2 regions of the Paenibacillus sp. GCM10012306 genome follow, and region 2 is predicted to be linked to the other one. Evidence: riboswitches for the same ligand, from Rfam matches in the RefSeq annotation. Region 2 holds a riboswitch; the other holds the start of a gene.

Region 1 (3,417 bases), on a different contig from region 2:
GGGTTTTATTCCTTCTATTAAAGCAGAACTAGTAAAGCTAAATATTAAATTAGAGCCAGTAGTCAATCCTCAACCTACACAATCAATAAAGGATGATAAAAAAGTGGATGCAATTAAAGCAATATCTACAAAAGATAATAGCATTGTGAATGGGCTACTTAAGGATGGTATTAGTTATGTTCCATCTAGTGTATTGAAAGAGAATGGATTTAAAGTGGCATGGGACAATGTAAATAAAAAATTGTATTATAGTCCACCAATTCAAATTCAAAATTGAATAAAAAAGGAAAATGAATATATTTTTAAAAATAGAATTGAATTCATAAAATAACCCCATTATAACTACAATATTGATTTATTGTATGTCATAATGGGGTTATTTTTTTATTTGTGGAGAGGGGATTCGCTACCTTCAAATTGATGTTAATTAAATTTAATTATGACAATGAAATTACAAGTGAGGGCAGCGGATAATGTGATTAGATCGTTGGGAAGCAGAACGGAATATTGATGGTAATAAAGAGGACATAGAGGTTAATAAAAGTAAAAATACATATGATTTTCAACCCATTCTGCAATTAGGCGAAACAAACATATATAAGCTGATATAGTCAGGCACGTTTAAATTATTTCTAGCTTAGATAAAAATTTAAGAATCGCTAAAGCCGAACTAATTTTTTATCTTGTCAAAATGAATAAATGATGTATAATACATAGCATATTACTTGATGATAATCCATTGAGAATATGCTTTTTTTATCTCTGATGGTGTCACAACTAAATTGGGGATGAAAAATTAAAACTGAATACGAATAATTGATCTTATAAGGTGATATTACAAGGTTTATTAACATTTAATGAGATCAATTAACAAGCAATTTCTTATCAAGAGCAGGTGGAGGGACTAGCCCGATGAAACCCGGCAACCGGCGTGAAAACGCACGGTGCTAATTCTTGCAGGAAACTTTGAAGCGGGCAGATGCCCGGTGAAGATTTCTGGCAGATGAGAGAGGCGCATATGTGAATAAATATGACCTTTCTCGTTCAGAGTGAGGTCTTTTTTGTTTACCCAATGTTAACAGCCGCCAAGCGGCATTCTATTATCAAGGAGTGAAGACGAGAAATGCCAATTAAGATTCCAGACAGTCTGCCGGCGAAAGAGATATTGTCGGGAGAAAATATTTTCATCATGGACGAGAGCGAGGCGTTTCATCAGGATATACGTCCCTTGCGCCTTGCCATTCTAAATTTAATGCCTACCAAAGAAACTACGGAAACTCAGTTGCTCCGTTTGATCGGTAACTCACCGCTTCAGGTGGACATTGTGCTGCTGCGTCCCCGTTCCCATACTTCGAAGAACACGTCGGCTGAGCATCTGAACAGCTTCTATACGACCTTCGATAAGATTAGCCACCGTCGATTTGACGGACTTATCGTGACTGGCGCTCCTGTGGAGCAGATGGATTTTGAAGATGTAACATACTGGGAAGAGCTGAAAGAGATTTTTGAATGGAGTAAAGATAATGTTACCTCCACTATGCATATCTGTTGGGCTGCACAAGCCGGTTTGTACCATCACTTCGGTGTGCGTAAGGAAGCATTGTCTGAGAAATGTTTTGGCGTATTCCCTCACACACTGAACCATAATAATGTAAAGCTGCTGCGCGGGTTCGATGAACTGTTCTATGTTCCGCACTCCCGGCACACGGATGTGTCCCGCGAAGATATCGAGCGTAATCCGGATCTGCAAATCCTGGCCGAATCAGAGGAAGCGGGCATCTATCTGGTGGCTACAAAGGATGGCCGACAAATCTTTGTCACCGGCCACTCTGAGTACGATCCGCTTTCCCTGAAGTGGGAGTATGATCGTGATGTCGCCAAGGGTATGGAAATGGCACTGCCGAAGAACTATTTTCCAAAAGATGATCCAAAGCGTACTCCGCCATCAACTTGGCGCGCCCATGCTAACTTATTGTTCTCTAATTGGCTCAATTACTATGTATACCAAGAAACACCCTATGATATTGGACCCATCATTTAAGTTATAGATGAGAATGCAGCAGTACACTTACTTAGGAGGTTATATGGAATGGACGACAAACTGAGGATTGAAAGCAGACTTGCCCAAATAGGATCGCAGGAGGACCCGGCCACTGGAGCGGTAAACTTCCCTATCTATAATGCAACGGCGTTTCGTCATCCGAAGCTGGGGCAAAGTACAGGCTTTGACTATAGCCGCACCAAAAGCCCGACCCGTTCTGTACTGGAAACGGCAGCAGCGCAATTGGAATCCGGAGATGCAGCATTTGCCTGTAGTTCCGGTATGGCCGCTTTGCAAACGATCTTCAGCCTTTTCCGACAAGGAGATCATCTGATCGTATCGCTGGATCTCTACGGCGGAACTTATCGCTTGTTGGAGCGGATCATGTCCAAATTTGGCGTGACGACTTCTTATGTGGATACCAATGATTTGGAGGCACTGGAAGCCGTTCGTCGTCCGGAGACCAAGGCGGTACTTATTGAGACACCAACCAATCCGTTGATGATGATTACAGATGTCGAGGCTGTCTGTACATGGGCCAAGTCGCATGAACTCCTTACTATTGTAGACAATACGCTGCTAACTCCGTTCTTCCAGCGTCCGCTGGAACTGGGAGCCGATATCATTATCCACAGTGCCACCAAATACTTGGGCGGTCATAACGACGTGCTGGCAGGTCTGATTGTGACTAAAGGTGCGGAACTGTCTGCTGAAATGGCGATTCTCCACAACTCCATCGGTTCAGTACTGGGACCAACCGATAGCTACCAGTTGATGAGAGGGATGAAGACGCTGGCACTGCGCATGGAGCGCCACGAGAGCAACGCACTGGAACTGGCCCATTATCTCAAAGGACATTCTGCCATCGCTGAAGTTTTCCATCCGGGTCTGCCGGAGCATCCGGGCTTTGAGATCCAGAACCGCCAGTCGTCCGGGAACACTGGTATTTTCTCCTTCAAAGTGAAGGATGCGAGATATGTGGAGCCGATACTTCGTCATATCCATCTAATCGCCTTCGCGGAAAGCCTTGGTGGTGTAGAATCGTTGATGACTTACCCGGCGATACAGACCCATGCCGATATTCCGGTTGAAATCCGCGATGCGGTGGGTGTTGATGACCGGTTGCTGCGCTTCTCGGTTGGTATTGAACATATCGATGACCTGATCGCAGATCTGGGTAATGCACTGGAACAGGCACGTATTGAGATTGAAGCAGCAGATGCACAAGGGGGCCAGGCATAATGAGTGATAACAACGTGAACAAGGATAAGAAGAATAACCTCAAATTCGCTACCCGTCTGCTGCACTTTGGCAGCGAGATCGACAAAGCTACTGGCGCTTCCAGTGTGCCGATCTATCAGGCTTCGACTTTCCAT
Region 2 (3,417 bases):
TGTTCACGCACCGGATAGCGGCTTTACTGCTGTTTTTGCTGACGGCTTTACTGGGGCATTTGGCATTCTGGAGGCAAAAGGAACACAAAGAGCTGAGAATGCTGGGTGTAGCAGCTGTCCTACTGTGTCTGATGCAGGTGTTCAGCGGGGCGGCGGTCGTGTATACGCTAGGAAATGATAAGCTTTACATCTTTGCTGCTCTTGCTCACATTCTGCTCATTGCCGGACTATTCGGTGTACTGTGTTATATGAGCGTACGGGTATGGCAGCTTAGCAAAGGAAACAGGCGTTAAATCGGTGCAACAAGCTCTTGCTGGAGGAATGTCATGCAGGAGTATTCCCTGATCGAATGTACTCTTAGGCTGAGAGGATGGATAGAGTGGGTTACAGGGAGGGACAATAACTTGGAGACACGGTACTTTACGTCGATGGTTGTAGTAACTGCGGAAAGATCAGGATCTTAATTTAACACTCTTATTTGGAATTGCTCCATCCGAAGCAGGGTAAGGAGGATAACATATGCTGCGGATATTGCTGGGGGAACCACCCCGTGTGAACAGCGGCGTACTCGCCGAGGCTATGGAACATATGGCGGAATTCGCCTCGCTGCTGCGCAAGGAGATGAATAGGCATGAGGACCGTGATCATGAGCACCGGAAGCTGGAGATTTGGACTCGTGGCCTGATTGTCTCCTTGGATGAACTGGAGCAGAGCTGGTTTGCCGCTGCCTTTTACCGGAAATCAGTGAAGGCTGGGTATATGGACGATATGTCGGTGGCTGAGCAGGGCGAATATGCGCGATATGTGTATTTTTATAAAAATGGCTTTATTCGTGTCTTCTCTTTGCTGGACAAGCTCGGTACGGTACTGAACAGTCTTTATGACCTTAATACATCCAGGATTAAAACCCACTTCTCTTATTTCACGGTACTCCGGGAATTTCTTACTCACAAGGAGCATGCAGCACTGGCCGATCAGTTGGAGAACATTAAGAACTCTTATCGGGAGCCACTGCAGAACCTGCGCAAGCGCCGCAACGCTGAAATTCATTACATGAATGCTGAAATGCAGGATGATCTGTGGCAGCGTCATCAGGGTCTTCATGACAAAATACAGCTGGAGGATCTCGACAGTCACCTGGAGGACTTGAAGCAGGGATTGGAAATGGTCTGCAAATCATTAGAGGCTGTATATAAATACAGCATGGATCATTGGCCTAAGAATGCTGGGAAATCCTGATGATGTAAAAATGGAATTCTGCGGAAAATTTTCCTTTGACAAAGAATGCAGAACTAAACTATACTAAATCATGCCTTCTTAGGCGGACATTTTATGACAAACTACAACACTATATCACATATCTTATCGAGAGTGGCGGAGGGATAGGCCCGATGAAGCCCGGCAACCGATTTATGCTTATGCGTGAACCGCATATTCATAAATGCCATGGTGCTAATTCCTACAATGCTGCGTGAATGCGGGCGTTGGCAGATGAGACGGCATTGTCTATAAGCGCACAGGGCCTCTTGCGATCTGCTAACGATCGTCGGAGGCTTTTTTTGTACAATTTACTGATATTATCGTTAAAGGAGGACGGCAGCTTGATAGAGCTAAAGAGTCTAACCAAGGTATATGGAAAAGGCAGTAAGACCGCCACGGCACTCTCGGGGCTAAATCTGTCGATCAAAAAAGGGGAAATCTTCGGAGTCATCGGCCACTCCGGGGCAGGAAAAAGCACGCTGATCCGTTGCATTAACCTGCTTGAGCGTCCGACCGAAGGCGAGGTCTGGGTAGATGGCGTTGAGCTAACACAATTGTCGGAAGGAGAGCTTCAGGAGAAGCGCCGCAAGATCGGAATGATTTTTCAGCACTTCAATCTGCTGTCCTCCGCTACTGTATATGAGAACATCGCCTTTCCGCTACGGCTTACCCGTACACCCAAGAACCTCATTGACCAAAAAGTCAATGAACTGTTGGCCTTGGTAGGGCTGGAGGAACATCGGAACAAATATCCGGCCCAGCTCTCCGGCGGTCAAAAACAGCGTGTTGGTATCGCCCGGGCATTGGCTAGCGACCCCGATGTACTTCTCTGCGACGAGGCGACTTCAGCGCTGGACCCGCAGACGACAGATTCGATTCTCCGTCTGCTGCTGGATATCAACCGACGGTTCAACCTGACAATTGTTCTGATCACACACGAAATGCATGTAATCCAGAACATCTGTGACCGGGTGGCTGTCATCCATGGCGGCGGCATCGTGGAGCAGGGTGAAGTGACGAAGGTCTTCCTGAAGCCCAAGCATGAGATCACCCGCGAGTTCATCCGCAGTGAGGCGCAGCATGATGGGCCGCTACGGGCCGCCATCGACGCCGCCCATGACGGTTCAACGCAAGCGGTCAAGATCACCTTCCTTGGTCAAAAAACGTACGAGTCCACCTTGTCCCAGGTTGCGCGGGAGACAGGCGTTGACTTTGCCATTCTTTCAGGCACCATCTCTACGATCAAAGATGTACCTTACGGGCAACTGATCGTTCGTTTTGAAGGTGAGGCTGGAACGATTGCAGAGACCATCGCAAAGCTGAACGCTCAGGGTCTTGATGTGGAGGTGATTGCGTAATGGGTAGCTTGGATTTTAGCAAAATTAACTGGTCGGAAATGACGGATGCTGCCATATCTACTCTGAAAATGTTAGGAATTTCCGGAATATTCACAATTATTCTTGGTTTACCGCTCGGAATTGTGCTATATTTATGGGGTAGATCCAACCAGTCCTTTGTTAGAGCTATTTATGCAATCTTATCGTTTATTGTGAACATTCTGCGCTCCGTACCGTTCATCATTCTGATGGTCGCACTGATTCCCGTTAGTAAATCGATAGTAGGTACTTCGATTGGTGTGCTGGGCACGATCCCCGCACTTGTCATTGGGGCTGCACCGTTCTTTGCCCGGCTGGTAGAGACAGCGCTGCGTGAGGTAGATCGCGGAGTGATCGAAGCTGCACAGGGCATGGGGGCTTCAACTGGACAAATCGTCATGCGGGTATTACTGCCAGAAGCTCGTCCAGGTTTGTTAGCTGGGGTAACGATTACGATTGTCACGCTGGTCTCCTACACGGCTATGTCAGGGATGGTTGGCGGCGGTGGTCTGGGTGACTTGGCTATTCGTTATGGGTACTATCGTTATGAGAAGGAAGTTATGCTTATCTCTGTAGCGCTGATGGTTATTCTGGTGCAGCTGCTGCAGATGGCTGGCGACCGGCTGGTGAAGTATTTTACTAGGAAATAAGGAACATTAATATAGATAACCTTATTTACACAAAAACCATACTGTTTTAAGGGGGATTTACAAATGAAAAAAGTACTACTAACGTTTTTTAGCCTGACACTGATTCTGGTGTTGGCTGCTTGCGGCAGTAA

Evidence for each region. Region 2 has a riboswitch for S-adenosylmethionine ahead of ACFORK_RS15020 (methionine ABC transporter ATP-binding protein). Riboswitches for the same ligand answer to the same signal wherever they lie in the genome.
Region 1: linked by a shared signal. The riboswitch ahead of metA (homoserine O-acetyltransferase MetA) and the one ahead of ACFORK_RS15020 (methionine ABC transporter ATP-binding protein) in region 2 are both predicted to bind S-adenosylmethionine.

The regions. Positions count from the first base shown of each region.
Region 1 is NZ_JBHRYW010000010.1:182,890-186,306, reverse strand. Features, by position in the region: gene ACFORK_RS21270 (peptidoglycan recognition protein family protein) at 1-277, shown strand, start outside; SAM riboswitch class I at 880-1,010, shown strand; gene metA (homoserine O-acetyltransferase MetA) at 1,124-2,041, shown strand; gene ACFORK_RS21260 (aminotransferase class I/II-fold pyridoxal phosphate-dependent enzyme) at 2,090-3,283, shown strand; gene ACFORK_RS21255 (trans-sulfuration enzyme family protein) at 3,283-3,417, shown strand, end outside.
Region 2 is NZ_JBHRYW010000006.1:112,674-116,090, forward strand. Features, by position in the region: gene ACFORK_RS15010 (COX15/CtaA family protein) at 1-293, shown strand, start outside; gene ACFORK_RS15015 (Cthe_2314 family HEPN domain-containing protein) at 520-1,239, shown strand; SAM riboswitch class I at 1,360-1,498, shown strand; gene ACFORK_RS15020 (methionine ABC transporter ATP-binding protein) at 1,602-2,618, shown strand; gene ACFORK_RS15025 (methionine ABC transporter permease) at 2,618-3,286, shown strand; gene ACFORK_RS15030 (MetQ/NlpA family ABC transporter substrate-binding protein) at 3,350-3,417, shown strand, end outside.